Linked DNA regions of Solidesulfovibrio magneticus RS-1. The protein of the gene in region 1 interacts with the protein of each later gene in a pairwise test. Links are inferred from orthologs where the notes say so. Each region holds a gene or a part of one and is shown on either strand. Other genes may lie near its edges.

What was found.
Region 2: the proteins of DMR_RS08145 (region 1) and groL interact in binary tests that used the Escherichia coli proteins (3 or more experiments, as listed by UniProt). The link is inferred for Solidesulfovibrio magneticus RS-1 from one-to-one orthologs.

Annotation. Positions count from the first base shown.
Region 1 is NC_012796.1:1,933,977-1,944,084, forward strand. Bases 1-2,929 are described here. They hold DMR_RS08145 (nucleotide exchange factor GrpE), read right to left. Parts: upstream 1,766-2,929; coding sequence 1,235-1,765; downstream 1-1,234. Other genes in these bases: dnaK (molecular chaperone DnaK), read right to left, coding at 1-1,113; hrcA (heat-inducible transcriptional repressor HrcA), read right to left, coding at 1,839-2,876. Also shown: DMR_RS08155 (hypothetical protein), read right to left, coding at 3,207-3,569; DMR_RS08160 (FadR/GntR family transcriptional regulator), read right to left, coding at 3,809-4,504; DMR_RS08165 (substrate-binding domain-containing protein), read left to right, coding at 4,732-5,583; DMR_RS08170 (4Fe-4S binding protein), read left to right, coding at 5,576-6,367; DMR_RS08175 (Mbeg1-like protein), read right to left, coding at 6,487-7,305; DMR_RS08180 (ATP-binding cassette domain-containing protein), read right to left, coding at 7,411-8,118; modA (molybdate ABC transporter substrate-binding protein), read right to left, coding at 8,191-8,937; modB (molybdate ABC transporter permease subunit), read right to left, coding at 8,952-9,620. UniProt on the Escherichia coli protein: Participates actively in the response to hyperosmotic and heat shock by preventing the aggregation of stress-denatured proteins, in association with DnaK and GrpE. It is the nucleotide exchange factor for DnaK and may function as a thermosensor.
Region 2 is NC_012796.1:292,978-303,069, reverse strand. What follows is about bases 4,870-7,782. They hold groL (chaperonin GroEL), read left to right. Parts: upstream 4,870-5,462; coding sequence 5,463-7,103; downstream 7,104-7,782. Other genes in these bases: DMR_RS01150 (cache domain-containing protein), read left to right, coding at 7,742-7,782; DMR_RS01155 (YidH family protein), read left to right, coding at 7,269-7,721; groES (co-chaperone GroES), read left to right, coding at 5,116-5,406; DMR_RS24180 (hypothetical protein), read right to left, coding at 4,870-4,999. Also shown: DMR_RS01190 (nickel-dependent hydrogenase large subunit), read right to left, coding at 1-989; DMR_RS01185 (NADH-quinone oxidoreductase subunit C), read right to left, coding at 1,002-1,367; DMR_RS01180 (NADH-quinone oxidoreductase subunit B family protein), read right to left, coding at 1,424-1,867; DMR_RS01175 (respiratory chain complex I subunit 1 family protein), read right to left, coding at 1,898-2,746; DMR_RS01170 (NADH-quinone oxidoreductase subunit 5 family protein), read right to left, coding at 2,746-4,665; more of DMR_RS24180, read right to left, coding at 4,772-4,869; more of DMR_RS01150, read left to right, coding at 7,783-8,815; DMR_RS01145 (cobyric acid synthase), read left to right, coding at 8,816-10,092.

The DNA.
Region 1 (10,108 bases):
CTGGATGGCCGCGCCCATGGCCACGACCTCGTCGGGGTTGACCGAGCGGTTGGGCTCCTTGCCGAAGAACTCCTGCACGGTCTTGGAGACCAGGGGCATGCGGGTCATGCCGCCGACCAGCACGACTTCATCGATGTCCGAGGCCTTGAGGCCGGCGTCGGCCAGGGCCTTGCGGCAGGGCTCGACGGTGCGCTTGACCAGGTCATCGACCAGGGATTCGAGCTTGCCCCGGGTGATTTTCACCATCATGTGCTTGGGACCGGAGGCGTCGGCCGTGATGAATGGCAGGTTGACCTCGGTCTCCATGGCCGTGGACAGTTCTTTCTTGGCTTTTTCGCCGGCTTCCTTGAGACGCTGCAGGGCCATGCGGTCCTGGGACAGGTCGATGCCGTTCTCTTTCTTGAACTCGTCGACCAGATAGCTGATGACGCGATGGTCGAAGTCCTCGCCACCCAGGAAGGTGTCGCCGTTGGTGGCGCGCACTTCGACGACGTTGTCGCCGACTTCGAGGATGGAGATGTCAAACGTGCCGCCGCCAAGGTCGAAGACCGCGATCTTCTCGTTGGCCTTTTTGTCGAAACCGTAGGCCAGGGACGCGGCCGTGGGCTCGTTGATGATGCGCTTGACCTCAAGGCCGGCGATGCGGCCGGCGTCTTTGGTGGCCTGGCGCTGGGCGTCGTTGAAGTAGGCCGGCACGGTGATGACGGCTTCGGTGACGGGCTCGCCGAGATAGGCCTCGGCGTCCTTTTTGAGCTTGCCGAGGATGATGGCCGAGATCTCGGCCGGGCTGTACTTCTTGCCCTCGACCTCGACATAGGCGTCGCCGCCCTGGCCCTCGACGATCTTGTAGGGGCAGTGCTCCAGCCAATGCTTGACCTCGGGGGCGTCGTAACGGCGACCCATGAGGCGCTTGATGGCGAAGATGGTGCGCTCGGGATTGGTCACGGCCTGGCGTTTGGCGATCTCGCCGACCAGCCGCTCCTTGGTAAAGGCCACGATGGACGGGGTGGTGCGTCCGCCTTCGGGGTTGGTGACGCACTTCGGGTCCTTGCCCTCCATGACATAAACGCAGGAGTTGGTGGTCCCGAGGTCGATCCCGATGATTTTACCCATATCAGCCTTTCCTCCTTATCATTGCCTGTATGTGCTTGTGCCTTGCGGCGCGGTATTTCTCGAACGAGAGCTATATAAGCCCCGTTTTCGGCGAGTAAAGGGGCAGCCGCGAAAAAACGATTTATTGCGCCTTGTTGACCATGACCTTGGCCGGGCGCAGCAGTCGGCCGCGCAGCAGATAGCCGCGCTGGACCACCTGGGCCACGGCGTCTTCGGCCAGACCGGCCACGCTGGCCACGCCGATGGCCTCGTGGGTCTCGGGATCGAAGGCTTCGCCGACCGCGCCGAATTCCGTGACGCCGTGGCGGGCCAGGATGTCGATGAAGGCCTTGCGGGTCATGTCCACGCCGACGACAAAGTCCTTGCAGGCTTCGTTGCCGCGTCCGTGGGCCAGGGCCAGGTCGAGATGGTCAAGCACCGGAATCAGTTCCGAGACCAGGCTTTCGGTGGCGTATTTCTGGAAATCTTCCTTTTCCTTGATGAGCCGCTTCTTGAGATTTTCCGTTTCGGCCAGGGCGCGCAGGCGCTTGTCGGCTTCGGCGGCAATTTCGGCGCGCAGGCGTTCGATGGTGTCCTCCGGGGTGGCCGGGGTTTCCTCGGCCGGGGTTTCGGGGGCGGTTTCGGCGTCTGGCAGTTTTTCCTCAGGGACCATGATTCCTCCACAACAAACGTTTGGGCGCGACGAAAAGCCCAGGCAGGCCCGGGCGGTCGCGGACGAGTCGAGGCTAATAGTGCCGATCGAGCAACCGGGTGAGCGCCCCGGCGGTGTAGTTCACCACCGGAACGAGCCGGGCGTAATCCATGCGCAGGGGGCCGATGAGGCCGATGGCGCCCTGGGCGCGCGATCCCGACCCATACGGGGCGGTGATGACGCCAAGATCGGCCAGGGCGGCCTGGTCCGACTCATCGCCGAGTATGATGACCGTTTTAAGCTCGTTTACGGTTTTGTCCAGAAGGTCGAGCAGAATCGTGCGCTCTTCCAGGACGCGCATAAGCTCGCGCATGTGTTCGGCGTCGGTGAATTCGGGCTGGGCCAGCATGTTGGGCGTGCCGTCGACGATGACTTCGCTGGCTGGGGCGCGCTCCTGCTCAAAGGCCGAGCGGGCCATGGTCAGGGCGCGCAGACACAGGGCGTTGAGCGAACGCCGGGCCTCGTCCATCTCGCGCACGATGCTGGCCCGGACTTCGGCCAGGGTTCGGTCGGTGAAAAGATGGTTCAGGTAATTGGCGCACACGACCAGATCGTCGCCGGTGACGTCCGGGGTGGTCTCGATGACGCGCTTGCGCACAAGACCGCCCTGGAGCACCAGGATGACCATGACCAGGCCGGGGTTGAGCAGGGAAAAGTCGATGCGCTTGAAGCGCGCGCCGGCCGGATTGGGGGCGATGACCACCGACACCTGGAGCGACAGGCCAGACAGCAGCCGCGAGGTCTGGCGCAGCACGTCGTCGATCTCCAGGCCGGCCAAGGTGAGGTTGTCGCGGATGCGGCGCATCTGGTCTTCGCCCAGGGGGGCCACCTGCATGACCTGGTCGAGATAGAGCCGAAAGGCCTTGGCCGTGGGCACGCGGCCGGCCGAGGTGTGGGGCTGCTCCAGGTAGCCGGCCTCGGTGAGGTCGGCCATGATGTTGCGGATGGAGGCGGCGGAAAGGCCCAGCGAACTGCGCTTGGACACGATGCGGGAACCCACGGGCGCGGCCGAAGCGACATAGGCTTCGATGATGGTGGTCAGAACTTCCCGTTCGCGTTCGGCAAGAGGCATGGCGTGTCCCCGTTTGGCACTCGTGGCTTTCGAGTGCCAAACGGGTAACAACCGAATGGTCCGGTGTCAAGGGAGAGGCCGGAAAATGCCCGGCATCATGCAGGAATCACGAGTATTTTGCGTTTGGAAAGGGGCGGGCGAAAGCGCTTCCCCCAAAGGGGGCCGGCGCGCCGCGGCTTGCGCGCCGGCCGCCGCCCCGTGGGCGGGGCGGCATTGGAGCCGAGAGATATGGTCAGACAGCGGCAGTCCCGCTTCCTGGCCCCGTTACGGCTGGGTGTGGTCCCAGACCGGCCGTGGGCGCCTCGAAGGGATCGGCGTGGGCCGGCCGGCTCAGTCCTGGCCGGGGAGTAAGCCCGAAGGGCCGGGGCCCAGGTCGGTCGGGGCCGGGCGCAGATCGGCTTCCAGGGCGGCCCACAGGGCCACATGGGCCTGCCGAGCGGCTTCGTCCGAAGGCCGGGAATCGTGCATGAGGGCCGAGGACTGCACCATGCCGCGCAGTTCGCGGAAGCCTTGGCGAGCGGCCACCACGGCCGAGGCGGCCGGCGACACCTGGGGCAGAAGTTGGCCCAGGCCGGACAGGGACATCTTGGATTCACGGGCCTCGTGGCGGCTGGGCGAGGCGTCGGCCAGCACGGCGCAGTAGCCGATGCAGGCCGACAGGGTCACGGCGACGACGGAACGGGAAAGGCGCATGGATGCTCCAATTTGGCCGGCGTTGCGACTGCCGGCGCTACTAAGTCATATCATCTGATGTTTATGTTGTCACGCTCTCGGCCAAGGAGGGCCGTCCCGGGACGGCGAAGCGACAGCTCCATCATATCATCTGCTGTTTTGCGGCGGGCTACTCCAGACAGGCGACTGCCGCCGCGCACAAGCTGATCTGCTGTCTTATCATCTGATGTTTGTCAACAGCAAAAAAAAGAGCCTCCTGGCTATTCTCCCAAGGCCTTGATGTCGCTGGTGAAGTGGTCGAGGCCTTCCATGGCGAACCGGGCCGCTTCCGGGCCGTCCTGGCGGGTGATGGCGTCGAGGAGGCCGTTGTGGATGTGGTCCTGGTAGCGGTTGACGCCGACATCAGCGATGAGATGGTCGAGAAAATCCTGAAATACCATGCAGAAGCTGCGGTACAGGTCGGCCAGCAGGCTGTTGCCGCTGGCGGCGGCCACGGCGGAGTGGAAAGCGACGTCGGCGGCCACGTAGCCATGGGTGTCGCCGGCGGCCACGGCGGCTTTCTTGCGGGCCAGGCAATCGCGCATGGTTTCCAGATCGGCCTCGGTGCGGTTGCCGGCGGCCAGGCGGGCGGTTTCCACCTCGATGATGCGGCGCACCTCGCGGATCTCCACGGCCGTGGCCCGGCGCAGGCGGTATTCCAGGGGTTCCTGGCCGGACGCGCCGCTGAGGACATAGGTGCCGTCGCCCTGGCGCACTTCCAGCAGGCCGGCGCTGACCAGCACGCGGATGGCTTCGCGCACGGTGGAGCGTCCGACCCCGAGTTGGGCCATGAGCGTCGGTTCGGTGGGGATCTTGGTGCCCGGCGCGAAAATGCCCAGCGAGATCTTTTCCTGGATCTGCTGGATGACGAGGTCGCACAGTTTGCGCGAACGGACCGGGCTCAGGCGGGCGGGCATCGTCTGATGATCTCCTCAAAGTCTTGAGCGTCTCTAGTGCCGGCCTGGGGCCATGTCAAGGGGGCTTCCCGGGTTTGCGCGCAAAGACCACCCTTTGGCAAGCCAAAATCGGGCCTTCCGATGGATTTTTCGGCCTGCCATCGGAAGCATGTATTGGATTTGGCGCGGTGGCGCGGGTAGGAAGCAGGGTTCACGACAACAGCAGTGTATTTTGCCGGGAGGGATGCATGGAAAAGGAAACTGGCGCGTCGCGCCGGCGGTTTTTGCAATTGGCCGCGGCCTCGGCCGGGACGGCGCTCCTGGGAGCGCGGCCGGCGGCCGCTTCGGGCCCGGGCGAGGTGTTGCAGGTCTGGTCCTGCGGCGGGCTGGCCGAGGCCATGATGCCGGCCAACGCCGCCTTCGAGGCGGCGCGCGGGGCCACGGTCGTCTATACCGGAGCCTTTGCCGCCGCCCTGGGCAAGTCGCTTCTGGGATCGGCCACCACCGACGTCTTCGCCGGCCGGGTTCTCGATCTGGCCAAGAAATTGCGGGCCGAGGGCAAGATGGCCTGGTTCAAGCCCTTGTGCTTCACCCAATACGTGCTGGTCACGCCCAAGGGCAATCCGGCCGGCATCGCCAGCGTGGCCGACCTGGCCCGGTCCGGCGTCAAGGTGGTACTGGCCCCGGAGGCCTCGCCGCCTGGCGGCGCGGCGGCGTTTAAAATCCTGGAAAAGGCCGGCGTTCTGGAAGCGGCCAAGAAAAACGCCGTTGTCATGGGCAGTTGCGTCCAGCGCACCATGGACGACGTCATTGCCGGCCGGGGCGATGTCTCGGTGGTGGAACTGCGGCTTACCCGCCTGCCGGCCTTCGCCGGGCGGGTGGACATCGTGCCCATCGACGAGAAGCTCTTCCCCCCGCCGCCCATGACTTTCACCGTGGGCGTCATGCAAAGCGCCAAAAACCGGGAACTGGCCGAGGCCTATGCCGGCTATCTCGTTTCGCCCGAGGGCCAAGCCCATTTCGAGCGCATGGGCTTCGTGCCGGCCGTGTCGGACAAGGGCCGCGAACTGGTGGAAAAATACGGAGTGCGGGATGTCTGAGAGCCTGGCGGCCAAGGCCGCCCCGAAAACGCGGCTGAAGGTCTGGCGTAGGGCGACCCAGGTCCTTGGCGCGGCCGTCCTTGGGCAGTGGAGTCTCTATGGCATCCTGCGTTGTCCCTTCGTCGTACCCTACGTGAGCTGCCAGAACTGCCCGGTCATCACCTGCCACGGCCGGCTGTTGCCCATGTACTGGGGCTTTTGGCTCGCCCTGCCGGCCAGCCTGCTCCTTTTTGGCCGGGCCTTTTGCGGCTGGGCTTGCCCGGGGGGGCTGGCCGTGTCCCTGGCCGGCCAGCTCGCCCCCTTCGGCCGGGCCGTCGTTGGCCGCATGTCCCGGTTGTTCCGGTGGACCGCGACGGGCAAGTACCTGGCCCTGGCCGGCTGCCTCTACGTCTACTACGCCCTGGGCCAGCCCCGGGTGGACGTGCCCATCCGGGTGGGAGCCTTTTTCCAGGCCGCCGCCCTGACCTTCGAGCACGCCATGCCGTTGTGGCTGTGGCGCACCGGCGCGGTGCTGGGGTTTTTCGTCCTGGGCCTGGCCCTGGCCGGAGCCTGGTGCCGCTTCGCCTGCCCCACCGGCGGGGCGCTGGAGCTCCTCAAGGGCGCGTCGCTGTTCAAGGTCTACAAAACCTCGGCCTGCAACGGCTGCGGCAAATGCGCCACGGTCTGCGAAATGGCGACCCGGCCCGAGGAAACCAACTGCACCAACTGCGGCGATTGCCTGGACAGCTGCCCCGTCGACGCCATCGGCCTCGGCCGCAAGCCCCGCGAAGCGGGGCGCAGCTAGGGGTGATGGAAAGGGGTAAGGATGAGAAGATGCCTCCGGCGGCCGGGGGGCCTGAGACCCCCGGACCCCCCAAATAGGAAAGGTTTAAGGGGGGGCGCGCCGGGTCGGCGGGGGAGAAGCTAGCCGAGCGGCGAAACGGTCAGGGTCAGGCCGCCAAGCGTCACCGTGGAGGTGAAGAACGTGGTCGTCTCGGTGGAAGGGATGCCGGCTTTGGCCGCGTCATAGTCGGCGGCGGCGGTCAGGTACAGGCCCGTGCCGTGGACGCTTAAGTAGGAAGCCGGATCGGCCAGCAGTGTGGACAGGTCAAGGCCCGAGTCGAGGCTGCCTGCGGCGTCGCTGAAGCTCACGGTCAGGCCGGCGGTTTGTGTGCCGAGCTGCGTGGAATAGTCCGACGGCGCGACGAAATTGACGATGCGCGCATCGGCGGCATAGCCGGCGTCATCGCCGGACAGGCCCATGGAGCCGAAGACCACGGCGGCGTAGCGCGTGTCGGCGTCGTCGGGATGCGCGGCCATGTAGGCCTGGGCGGCCGCGCCGCCGAGGCTGTGGCCGGTCACGTAGACCTGGCCGATGCCGAGGCTGTCCACGGCGGCGTCAAAAGCGGCCGTCTTGGCCGAAAGCTGGTCGTAGTAGCCCACGGTGTCGAACCAGTAGGCGGCGTCGGCGCTGCCGAGATAAGCCGTCAGGCCGTCGGTGGAATAATCGATGTCGTCGGTGCCGCGAAAGGCGATGACGGCCACGGTCTGATTGTTGGCTACCGTGGTCCAGGCGTCGAAGGCGGCGCTGCCGGCCTTTGACGTGCCGTTGCCGTCGCCGTCAAGGTCGAGCTGGACGTAGCCGGCCCCTTCCAGGGCGCTTATCAGGGAGGCGTCTTCTCGGTAGCTGGCCTCGGTGATAACAGCCAGGGAGGCGTCAAGATTGGCGGCGGTCAGGGTCATGGCGGTCCGTTTCCGGCGGCTTGGGGCAACAGGCCGTTTTCGCCGGGCAATTTTGGCCCAGGCTACGCTCGGGCGGGCAGGGCGTCAACAGGGCGGCTCGCCGCCCTAGGCCACCTTGACCATGGAACGCCGCATGTCCTCGGCCGAGTGCATGTCGATGACCCGGCCTTCGCCGTAGCGCACCACCTCGCCGCCGAAAAAGGCCACATCGGCCGGATCGTGGGTGACCATGATCAGCGGAATGTCCAGGCGCGAAAGGATGCCGGCCAGCTCGGCCCGCACCTTCTGGCGCAGGGGAATGTCCAGGGCCGAGAAGGGTTCGTCCAGGAGCAGGGCGCCTGGCTCGCAGACCAGCGCCCTGGCCAGGGCCACGCGCTGGCGCTGGCCGCCGGAAATCCGGGCCGGACGCAGGTCGGCCAGCCCCTCGATGCCGAAAAGGGCCAGGGTTTTCTGGACGTGCTCGGCGGCCTGGGGCGTGAGCCGGCCGGTCAGGGGTGAGAGGCCAAAGGCGACGTTTTGCCGCACGGTGAGGTGGGGAAAAAGGGCGTAGTCCTGGAACACGTAGCCGATGCGGCGAAGCCTGGGCGGCACGAAGACGTCCTGGGCGGAATCGAAAAAGACCCGGCCGTCCACGCTGATGGAGCCGGAATCGGGCCGCAGCAGGCCGGCCAGGGCGCGCAGCGTCAGGGTCTTGCCCGAACCCGAGGCTCCGAACAGCACGGCCCGGTTGCCGGACACGGCAAAAGCGGCGTCGAGATGAAATTCGCGTCCACCGCAGCAGTAGGTTTTCTGGATGTCCACGACAATGCGCATGGGCGGCTCCGATGGGCGGCTGGTTGGACGCTCCCGGGGCCGGCCCCGGGAGCGTCATGGAAACGGCGGGCCTTAGGGCTTCTTGAAGCCGTACTTGGCCAGGATGGCCTGTCCCTTGGAGCCGGTGACGAAAGCCACGAAGGCGGCGGCGTCTTTTTTGTCCTTGGCAGCTTCCAACACGGCGATGGGGTAGGTGACCGGGGTTTCCACGGGCACTTCAAGGATGGTCTTGACCTTGTCGCCGCCCTGCTTGGCGTCGGTGGCGTAGACGAAACCGGCATCGACCTCGCCCCGGGACAGGTAGTCGAGCACCTGGCGCACGGACTCGGCCAGAACAAACTTGCCGGAGATGGCGTCCCACAGGCCGGTCTTGGTCAGCGCCGCCTTGGTGTAACGTCCGACCGGCACGGAATCGGGGTTGCCGACGGCGATGCGCTTGACGGCCGGCGCGGTGAGATTGGTCAGGTCCTTGAGCTTGGCCGGGTTATCGGCCGGCACGGCCATGACCAGGGCGTTCTGGACGAAGTTGACCCGCGTCGGCACGTCAACGAGCTTTTTCTCGACGGCCTGGTCCATGGTCTTCTGGTCGGCCGAGGCAAAGACGTCCACGGGCGCGCCCTGGGCCATCTGGGAGAGCAGCGCGCCGGAGGCGGCGAAATTAAACGTCACGTTGACGCCGGGATGGTCCTTGGTGAACACGCCCTTGATTTCATTGAAGGCGTCGGTGAGGCTGGCGGCGGCGGAGACGGTGATGTCGCCGGCGGCGGCCGGAGCGGCCAGAGAAAGGCACAGGGCCAGGGTAAGCAGCAGTTTTTTCATGCGTGTTCCATCCTCTAGGCTTTCGGTTTCACGATTCTGGCGACGAACACGAGAAGCGCCACGCAGGCCACGGAAATGAGCAGCACCAGTTCGTTGGCCAGGGCGTCGTTGCCGGCCTGAGTGGCGCTGTACACGGCCAGGGACAGGGTTTGGGTCTTGCCCGGCAGGTTGCCGGCCACCATGAGGGTGGCCCCGAACTCGCCCATGGCCCGGGCCAGGGCCAGCACCACGCCGGCCACGACCCCGCGCAGGGCCAGGGGAAACGACACCCGTAAAAAGATGGCCGTCTCCGAAGCCCCAAGCGTCCTGGCCGCGTTTTCCAGATTGCCGTCCACACCCTCAAAGGCCGCCCTGGACGAACGGTAGACCAGGGGAAAGGCCACCACCGCTGCCGCCACCACCGCGCCCTGCCAGGTGAACATGATGGTCACCCCGAAGGCGTCCCACAGCCAGGAGCCGATGATCCCGCGCCGGCCAAGCACCACGATGATGTAGTAGCCAAGGACCGTGGGCGGCAGCACCATGGGCAGTGTCAGCACGGCGTCGACGACGTCGCGGCCGGGGAAATCGCGCACCTGGGCCAATCGGGCCAGGCAGACCGCCGGCAGAGCGGCCAGGGCCGTGGCCAGGGTGGCCACCTTGAAGGTGAGGAGCAGAGGCGGCAGGACGCTGGCGTCTAGCATGAAAAGGCGTCTCCCGTGTCAGTTGCCGCTGCGCCGCGACAAAATGAAAGGCATTTATGTCGTGGCGGACGATAATCTGGGCAACCTACATGACTTCATTGCATAAAGTACAGAATGTCACGGCAAATAGAATATGGGTGTCTCTTTGTGCTGTCGACAGACGTCGTTGCGGCACGCTTGATGGAGAAGTGTGAGAGTCACTTGTTTTTATATTGCCGTGTCAGTTGTCTTGCTGACGTCTGGCGCGTCGGCGGTCACGTTGATCGTCGTGTTCCACGGGACAGGGAACCGGTGCGGGCTGTTTGCGAAGAAGTCTTTCAAGCAGGGCTTCGATAAGGGGCACAAGCATGGCGGCCTCCTGGCTGTTTTTCTTTGAAGCAAACTTGATGCCATGGCAGAAGCCCTGGCAATGTCTGAAAGTATAAGGCCTTGGATGGCAAAGGGAAGCGGCGTCGCCACAAGCGACGGTTTTGTCCGACATTTTTGTC
Region 2 (10,092 bases), 1.6 Mb from region 1 along the record:
AGCGGCGGGATGTTGGCGAACGTCGGGGTGCGGATGCGCACCCGGTCCATGTGCTTGGAGCCGTCGGCCTTGAGGTAGTACAGGAGTTCGCCGCGCGGCTGCTCGACCCGGGTGACGGTCTCGCCCTGGGGCTTGCCCTTGACCTTGGCGGCGATTTCGCCTTCGGGCAGACGGGCGATGGCCAGGCGGACGAGGTCCAGGGACTGGAGCGTCTCGCGGAAGCGCACGGCCGAGCGGGCGTAGCAGTCGCCGTCGAATTCGACGATGGGCTCAAAACCCAGTTCGCCAAAGGCGGCGTAGCCGGTCTGGCGGGCGTCCTGGGCCCAGCCGGAACCGCGCAGCATGGGACCGACGGCGCCGAGCTGGTAGGCTTGGTCCTTGGAGAGTACGCCCTTGCCGCAGCAGCGCTTTTTCACGGTGTAGTCGTTAAGGATGGTGGAGGTGAGCTGGCGGATCTCCTTCTCGGCGATGGCGACCTGCTCTTCGATCCACTTGCACTGTTCCGGGGTCAGGTCACGGCGCACGCCGCCGATGACGTTGACGGAAACCACGACGCGGTTGCCGCAGGTGGCTTCCATGATGTCCATGATGCGCTCGCGAACGCGCCAGAACTGCATGAACAGGCTCTCGAAGCCGAAGGCGTCGGCGAAAAGCCCCAGCCACAACAGATGGGAGTGCACGCGGTGCAGCTCGCCCCAGATGGTGCGCAGGTACTTGGCGCGGCGCGGCACTTCCACGCCCATGATCTGCTCGACGCCTTCGCAGTAGCACAGGGCGTGCAGGCAGGAGCAGATGCCGCAGACGCGCTCGACGATCTGGATCATCTGGTTGAAGTCGCGGACTTCGCAGAGTTTTTCCAGACCGCGGTGGACATAGCCCAGGGTGGGCAGGGCCTCGACGACGATTTCGTCCTCGATGGTGAGCTTTAAGTGCAGCGGCTCCGGCAAGACCGGATGCTGCGGGCCGAACGGCAATATAGTACGGGCCATATGCTTCCCTCTTTAAGACTGTTTTTCGGCCACGCTGACCTTGCAGAACGGCATGGCGCGGACTTCAGCTTCAAGGTACAAGGCCCCGCCGAAATCGAGGACGATGTCGGAGAAGCAGATGCCGAATTGGTCGCGGATCTCGTTTTCGATGAGCAGCGCGCAGAAGTACACCGGCGAGATGCTCGGCACCACGGTCTCCTTGGGGATGGAGAGCCGGTAGTGCTTCATGACCAGATCTTTGTCGTAGTGATACAGGATTTCAAAGCCGGCCTCGCCGCAGTCCACGGCGGACATGGTCACCTGCCGCCAGCCGTCGTCAAAGCACTCCTTGGCCACGGCGGCGACTTGATCGAGGCTCAGAGGTATCGTTTCCAGCACGGTAATCTCCTGGAAATCGGGGAAAACCCCGGTTGCATCCGAGTTCTCGGCAACCCTTAGGCGGTCATGCCGAGCAGTTTCTTCACCTTTTCCAGGGCCGCCACCACGCCGTCGATGATGGCCTCGGGGCGGGCCGGGCAGCCGGGCACGTACACGTCCACGGGGATGACCTTGTCCACGCCGCCGACGACATTGTAGGCTTCGCGGAACACGCCGCCCGAGCAGCCGCAAGCGCCGATGGCGATGACGGCCTTGGGGGTGGGCATCTGGTCGTAGATGTTTTTGAGCACGTGCTTGTTGCGCTGGTTGACGGTGCCGGTCACGAGCAGCACGTCAGCGTGCTTGGGGTTGCCGATGTTTAAGATGCCGAAGCGTTCAATGTCGTAAAGGGGCGTGAGGCAGGCCAGCACCTCGATGTCGCAGCCGTTGCAGCTGCCGCAGTCGAAGTGGACCACCCACGGGGATTTGATGCGTCCCTGATTGATCAGATTGCCTAACATGGCGTGCTCTCTCTTTTGGCTTCTCGGTGGTTATTGGGCATAGAGCCACAGCAAGTTGACCACGGTGAGGACCAGCCCCATGCCGACGGCGGACTTGAGCATGACCCGCCAGGTGAGGCGCGCCGTGACGTTGTCCACGATGATTTCGGCCATGTAGGTCAGGGCCACGAGCACGATCATGCCGACAAAGCTGGTGGACCAGAACAACGCGCAGATGCCAAGGACCAGGATCACCTCGTACCAGTGGGCGATCTCGATCATGGCCAGGTAGGGCCCGGAGTACTCGGTGTAGACGCCGCGCACCAGTTCCTGGTGGGCGTGGGCGCTGGCCGAGATGTCAAAGGGCGATTTGCGCAGCTTGATGGTGAGCGCGTAGCCAAGGACAATGAACATCAGCGGCAGGTCATAGAGCATGGGCCGGCTGAGTTCAAAGACCGCGCTGACCTTGAAGCTACCGGTCACCATGGCGATGGAGGCAAACACGAGGATCAAAAGCGGCTCGTAGGCCAGCATCTGGAGCAACTCGCGCTGGCCGCCGATCTGGCTGTAGGGCGACGGCGAGGCCAGGGCGCCCATGACCAGGAAGACCGCGCCGATGGTCAGCACGAAGAAGATGAGCAGCAGATCGGAGCCGGTAAAGAGCAACACCACGGACAGGGCCGCGCCGACGAGGTAAACGTAGGCGCAAAGGGCCTGCCAGGTGTTGACGAGCATGGGCTGTTTGCCCAGGAGCTTGAGCACGTCGTAGAGCGGCTGGAGGATCGGCGGGCCGTAGCGGGACTGCAGCCAGGCGGTGATGCGGCGGTCCACGCCGGTAATGAGCGCGCCGAGAATCGGGGCCGCGACCAGGGCCAGGACGGCGAGAAGGATTTTGGTCATCACAGGGCGCCTCCAAAGAGCATGATCACCAGCACGGCCAGGGCGATGACGTTGATCCACTTGGAGAGCATGGCCTCTCCAAAGAACTGTTCCAGGTAGTAGTTGCCGGACACGGCCGTGACGTTCTGGCCGAGGGGGCCAAGGAAGCCGGGCTTGCCGTCAACGGCGGTCTGCTCGCCGCACATGTAGGGGCCAACCGCCTGGGCGGCCGTGATCTTGCGGGTCTGGCGCAGGGCGAAGAAAAAGCCCAGGCCAAGCAGGATAAACAGCGGATAAACCAGGAAGACGCCGGTGGACGATTCAAAGTTGCCGAATCGCAGCACGTACGGCGCGGTCTTATAGTACATGGCCACCACGGGAGCGACCAGGCCGTTGTAGACCAGGGGCGAGAAGAAGCTCAACACCACGGCCAGGCCGGCCAGGAGGTAGAGCGGTCCCCGGATGGTGCTGTCCTGGGCTTCGGGAGCGGCCTTGGCAAAGGGCGTGGCCAGCATGAGGCCGGCCCAGCGGCACCAGAAGAGCACGGTGACGCCCGAACCCAGGGCCAGCATGATCATGAGCAGGAACTGGCCGTGGGCCGACTCGATGGCCATCCACTTGGCCATGAGCATGCCGAAAGGCGGCAGCATCATGGTCAGGATGCCGATGACGGCGACCAGGGCCGTGCGGGGCATGCGGGCGAACAGGCCGCGCATGTCCTCGATGTCGCGGGAGCCGATCTTCTGCTCGATGGCCCCGACGCACAGGAACATGAGCGCCTTGGAGATGGCGTGGAACAGGATCAGCAGGATGGCCGCGGTGATGGCGGCCGGGGTGTTGATGCCGGCGCAGGCAATAATGAGCGCCAGGTTGGAGATGGTGGAGTAGGCCAGGATCTTCTTGCCGTTGGACTGGCCGGCGGCCAGGCAGGCCGTGGCCAAAAACACGAAGCCCCCGAACAGGGCCACGAAGTTGCTGAAGTAGGTGCCGGCGTAGATCGGGGCCAGGCGCACGATGATGTAGACGCCGGCCTTGACCATGGTCGAGGAGTGGAGCAAGGCCGAAACCGGGGTGGGAGCCACCATGGCCCCGGTGAGCCAGCTCTGGAACGGGGCCTGGGCGGCCTTGGTCATGCCGGCGAAGACCAGCAGGAACATGGGCACGAGGATGGCCCCGCCGGCCACGGCGAATTCCGGTCCGCGAGCCAGGATCTCCTGGAGCGACAGGGTGCCGGTGACCTTGTACAGGAGCATGACGCCAAACAGGAAGGCCGTGCCGCCGAGCACGTTCATCCACAGGGCGCGTTCCGCGTTCTTGCGGGCGATCTCGGTGTCGTCATGGCCGATGAGCATGAACGAACACAGCGTGGTGCATTCCCAGAAGAAGTACATCCACAGCATGTTGTTGGCCAAAACGAGGCCGTTCATGGCGCCCAGGAACAGGACGATGAAGAAAAAGAACTGAGGCTGTTTCGACGTGGTCAGATGCAGATGTTCCTCGTGTTCCTTCATGTAGCCGATGCCGTACACGGCGATGAGGGAACCGACGATGGACACCACCAGCACCATGACGAGGCTGAGGTCGTCCGCGAAAAAGGCCGGCGTCGCGCCGTGGTCCTGGATCATGAAGAAGTCGAACCAAATAAGTCCGACGATCTGGGCCACGGTGAGCCATACGATGATCTGGTTTTTGCGTTTCAAGCCGACCAGCAACACCACGGCGAGGATCAGGAAGTCACCAAGGGTGACCAGTGAACCCCATAGTGGCGCCGGCGACATGATGAACGCGCCGCCCCGAAGCATGGCCAACGACGCGAGTATGAGTACTCCCGCCGTGGCGACCAGGATGACCTTGCGCACATTTTGCTCTCGCAAAACGAGCAACACGGCTGCGACCAAAAATGGCAGCAGCACCGTCACAAAGACCAGCGTGTCGAGCATAGGCACCTCGATAAAAAGGTTAGGGGACCGCCTGGGACACACGCTCCGCCTCCGCCGCGAGGCAAAACTATCCGCTAGCACCGCGGCCGCCTGCTATTGGATGGTTCTAGGCCCCTGTGGAGAGAGCGTCAAGTTTATGCGGTTTACTGGAAAATGCCATCCGCCGCAACAGCGTGATTCCTTTCACAAGGGTATCTTGCGTCCCAAAACCTGCCCAAAAGCCCTCCTGAAACAGCAGACCATCTGCCATCTGCCCGTTTTTTACAAAAATCATCAAATATACAAGCGACTTATTTCGAAAACAAAATCTTCCGGCCCGCCAAACTTTTTTCACGCCGACCTCTTGCCTTTCACGCCAATGTGTTTAGATAGTTTCCCGCCGGCGCTGGCACTCGCCGCAAGCGAGTGCCAGCAGCCAATCCATCCGCCAAAAACCATGGAGGTTATTGTATGAAGCTCAAACCCTTAGGCGATCGCGTGCTGGTTAAGCGTCTCGAACAGGAAGAAGTCACCAAGGGCGGCATCATCATCCCTGACTCGGCCAAGGAAAAGCCCATGAAGGGCGAAGTCATCGCCGTGGGTCCGGGCAAGCTGGCCGAAGACGGCAAGCACCTGAAGATGCATGTCGAAAAGGGCGACCTCGTGCTGTTCAACAAGTACGCCGGCACCGAGATCAAGGTCGATGACGAAGACTTCCTCGTCATGCGCGAGGACGACATCCTGGCCGTCATCGAAGCCTAGGGCTTCGCGCCTTTTTCGCTCCAACCATTCCGTATTCTAGCGCAAGGAGAACATACATGGCTGCCAAAGAAATTCTTTTTGATTCCAAAGCCCGCGAGAAGCTGAAAAGAGGCGTCGACAAGCTGGCCAACGCCGTGAAGGTCACCCTTGGACCCAAGGGCCGCAACGTCGTCATCGAGAAGTCCTTCGGTTCCCCGATCATCACCAAGGACGGCGTGACCGTGGCCAAGGAGATCGAACTGGAAGACAAGTTCGAGAACATGGGTGCCCAGATGGTCAAGGAAGTCGCTTCCAAGACCTCCGACATCGCTGGCGACGGCACCACCACCGCCACCATCCTGGCCCAGGCCATCTTCACCGAAGGCGTCAAGCTCGTGGCCGCCGGCCGCAACCCCATGGCCATCAAGCGCGGCATCGACAAGGCCGTGGCCTCGGTCGTGGCTGAGCTGGAGACCCTGGCCAAGCCCACCCGCGACCAGAAAGAGATCGCCCAGGTCGGCACCATTTCCGCCAACTCCGACGCCACCATCGGCAACATCATCGCCGAAGCCATGAACAAGGTCGGCAAGGAAGGCGTCATCACCGTCGAGGAAGCCAAGGGCATGGAAACCACCCTTGACGTCGTCGAGGGCATGCAGTTCGACCGCGGCTACCTCTCCCCCTATTTCATCACCGATCCCGAGCGCATGGTGTGCGAGCTCGACGAGCCGCTGATCCTGATTAACGAGAAGAAGATCACCGCCATGAAGGATCTGCTGCCCGTCCTGGAGCAGGTTGCCAAGATGAGCCGCCCGCTGCTGATCGTGGCTGAAGACATCGAGGGCGAGGCCCTGGCCACCCTGGTCGTCAACAAGCTGCGCGGCACCCTGCAGGTTTGCGCCGTCAAGGCCCCGGGCTTCGGCGACCGCCGCAAGGCCATGCTCGAGGACATCGCCACCCTGACCGGCGGCCAGTGCGTGTCCGAAGACCTGGGCATCAAGCTCGAGAACATGACCCTGGCCGACCTCGGCAAGGCCAAGCGCGTCATCGTGGACAAGGAAAATTCCACCATCGTTGACGGCGCTGGCGACGGCGACAAGATCAAGGCCCGGGTCAAGCAGATCCGCGCCCAGATCGAAGAGACCACCTCCAGCTACGACAAGGAAAAGCTGCAGGAGCGTCTGGCCAAGATCGTCGGCGGCGTGGCCGTCATCAATGTCGGCGCGGCCACCGAGACCGAGATGAAGGAAAAGAAAGCCCGCGTCGAGGACGCCCTCAACGCCACCCGCGCGGCCGTTGAGGAAGGCATCGTTCCTGGCGGCGGCGTCGCTCTCGTGCGCTGCGTCAAGAGCCTGACCGGCATCAAGGCCGTGGACGACGACGAGCAGTCCGGCATCGAGATCGTGCGCCGCGCCATCGAAGAGCCCCTGCGCCAGATCTCCGGCAACGCCGGCTTCGAAGGCTCCATCGTCGTGGCCAAAGTGCGCGACGGCAAGGACGGCTTCGGCTTCAACGCCGCCACCGGCGAATACGAAGACCTGATCAAGGCCGGTGTCATCGACCCCAAAAAGGTCACCCGCATCGCCCTGCAGAACTCCTCCTCCGTGGCCGGCCTGCTCCTGACCACCGAGGCGGCCATCGCCGAGAAGCCCGAGCCGAAAAAGGACATGCCCCCGATGCCCGGCGGCGGCATGGGCGGCATGGGCGGCATGTACTAGCCGACCCGTTTCCTCCACGTTACCGTCACGGGGGCCGCGCGCTGGCGCGGCCCCCGTTTTTTTTGCGACGACCAGAGGCCGTTTCACCGTCGCCAGCCTGCCGCCCTCCCGCGCCTTGCCCCCCGTCCCCGGCTGGTCTAGATTCACGCCGACATCGGAGGCCCCATGACCGACGCCCCTGCCCCGCAACCGGCCGCTTCCGCCGCCCCGGACGCCCGGCCCTACGACCTCACCAACCCCCAGGTGCTCCTGGCCTGGCAGCGCAACCACCTGGCCAACGAACGCACGTTTCTGGCCTGGTGCCGCACGGGACTGGCACTTTTTGGCTTCAGCTTCGTCATCGAGCGCTTCGACTTCTTCATCCGCCAGCTGCAAAACGTGCCCATGTTCGAGGGCATGGCCCACAAGCACCTGCACACCGAGACCGTGACGCTGTCCACCTTCGGCGTGGGTGTTTTGGTCATGGTTGTGGCCGTGTGGCGCTTCTGGTACATCCGACGCTGCATCAACACCGGCGCCAAGACCTTTTCGCCGATCCCGGACATCGTCTTCACCGTGGCCGTGGTCGGCATGATCCTTGGGCTTTTTTCCGTGTTCTGGCATCTCATCATGCAGTGACCGCCAAGGAGGCAGCCGCCATGCGTTTCGCGACCGCCGCTTTCGGAATCATCCTCGCCTGCTGCCTGCTGTGCCCGGCCAACGCCCCAGCCGCCCAGGCCGCGCCGCCGAAGTTCGCCCTGGCCCTGGCCGCCAGCGCCGCCGGCCGCCTCGACGATGCGCTTGCCGCCGTGGAGCAAAGCGCCAAAAGCCTTGGCGCGGCCTACAAGGAACTCTTCCGGGCCACCCCGGCCATGGTCCCCGAGGACCGTGGCCGGCTGCTGCAAAGCTACGCCGTCAAGGACGGCACGGTCGCTTTCCGCGACCTCCAAGGCCCCTGCGGCCCGGACCCGGCCGCCAAGGCCCCCTGCCAGTCCCTCTATTTCTACGACGGCGAAAACTTCTCCGACAATCTCTTCCGGGAGCTGGCCGCCCTGGGCAGCCTCGCCCCGGCCATGGCCGCCGGCTACGGCGCGCTGCCCTACTCCTGGGTCTACCTGACCACCCCGGACCAGGGATTCGCCATCTACCCCACCCTGCCCCTGGTGGAGGCCGTCAACAATTATAAGCCCACGGACAAGGACTTTTACACCGCCGCCGATTTCGCGGCCAAGGCCTGCGGCTGGCAGTCGCCCTACCTCGATCTGGCCGGCGACGGCATGATGGTCACGGTGTCCTGCCCGGTCTACGACGGCGAGACGCTACTCGCCGTGTCGTCGCGAGACGTCACCATCAGCCAGCTCTCCGGCCGGGTCATGGCCGATCTGGCCGCCATCCCCGGCGCGCGGGCCTTTCTGATGAACCGGCGCGGCAAGGCCATCGCCGTCAGCGACCCCCGGCTCGCCGCCGCCATCGACGCCATAAACGCCAAGGCCGAGGAGGCCGTGGTCTATTTCCGGGCCGACCGGGGGCTGGCCGCCATGGGCCTGGAAAAGGCCGAGGACTCGCCCGACGACGGCCTGAACGCCATCGGCGAGGCCGTCATCGAACGGGCCGAAACAGAAAAGAAGTGGCCCATGGCCTTTGTCTCGGGCAAGGACATGGTGCTGGCGGCGCGCCTTCGCGCCACGGGCTGGCATCTCGTGCTGGTGATGCCGCAAAAAGCAGTCAATTAATTGAAAGAAAAAGCTTTTCCCCACGGCGGCAATCTGCGCGCCCTGGCCGCCGAGGCCGGACGCGACCCATCCGAAATCCTCGACGCCTCGGCCAGCATCAATCCGCTGGGGCCGCCGCCCTGGCTGCGCGACGTCTTAAGCGCCGCCGTCGCCGACCTCGTCCACTACCCGGACCCGGACTGCACCGCGCTCCTTGAGGCCGCCTCGGCCCGCTACGGCGCGCCAGCCTCCCATTTCGTGGCCGGCAACGGCACAAGCCAACTCCTTTTCGCCCTGCCGCGCTGCACCGGCCTGGCCCGGGCGGTCATCCCCTCCCCGGCCTACACCGACTACGCCGTGGCCTGCCACAAGTCCGGCATGGACGTGCGCCGGCTGCCCGGCTCGGAATTCGACGGCTTCGCCCCCCAGCTCGACCGCATCGAGGCCGTGCTGCGCTCGCCCTCCCTGGTTGTCATCGCCAGCCCCGCCAACCCCACCGGCGTCGTCACCGACGCCACCGCCATCATTGAGCTGGCCGGCCGTCACCCCCAGAGCCTGTTTTTGGTGGACGAGGCCTTTGCCGACTTCGTGCCCGGCTTTACGAGCCTGGCCGGCGAGGACCGGCCCCACAACGTGGCCGTGCTGCTCTCGCTCACCAAAAGCTTCGCCATACCCGGCCTGCGCCTGGGGCTGCTCGCCGCCAGCCCCGATCTGGCCGACTGGGTGCGCCGCACCCTGGCCCCGTGGTCGGTGGGAACCCTCCCCCAGGCCGTGGGCCTGCGCGCCCTGGCCGACAGGACCTTTCTGGAGGATACCCGGGCCGCCCTGCCCGGCCTGCGCCAGCGGCTGGCCGAAGGGCTGGCCGGCCTTGGCCTCACGGTCTTCCCGAGCCAGGCCAATTTCCTGCTGGCCCGGCTGTCGCTTTCCGGCCCCAACGCCCCGGAGGTCTGCCGCCGCCTCTTAACTGAACACGGCGTGGCCCTTCGCGACTGCACCAATTTTTCCGGCCTTTCCGACCGCTACCTGCGCCTGGCCGTGCGCCCCGAGGCCGAGACCGACCGCATCCTGGACGCCCTGGCCGCCGTGCTGGCCGCCTGCCCCATGCCCGCCTCCCGCCCCCGGCCCAAGACCCCGGCGCTTATGGTCCAAGGGACCACCTCCAGCGCCGGCAAATCCGTGCTCACCGCCGGCCTGTGCCGGCTGCTGGCCCGGGCCGGCTACAAGGTCGCGCCGTTTAAATCGCAAAACATGTCGCTCAATTCCGGAGTCACGGCCGACGGCCTGGAAATGGGCCGGGC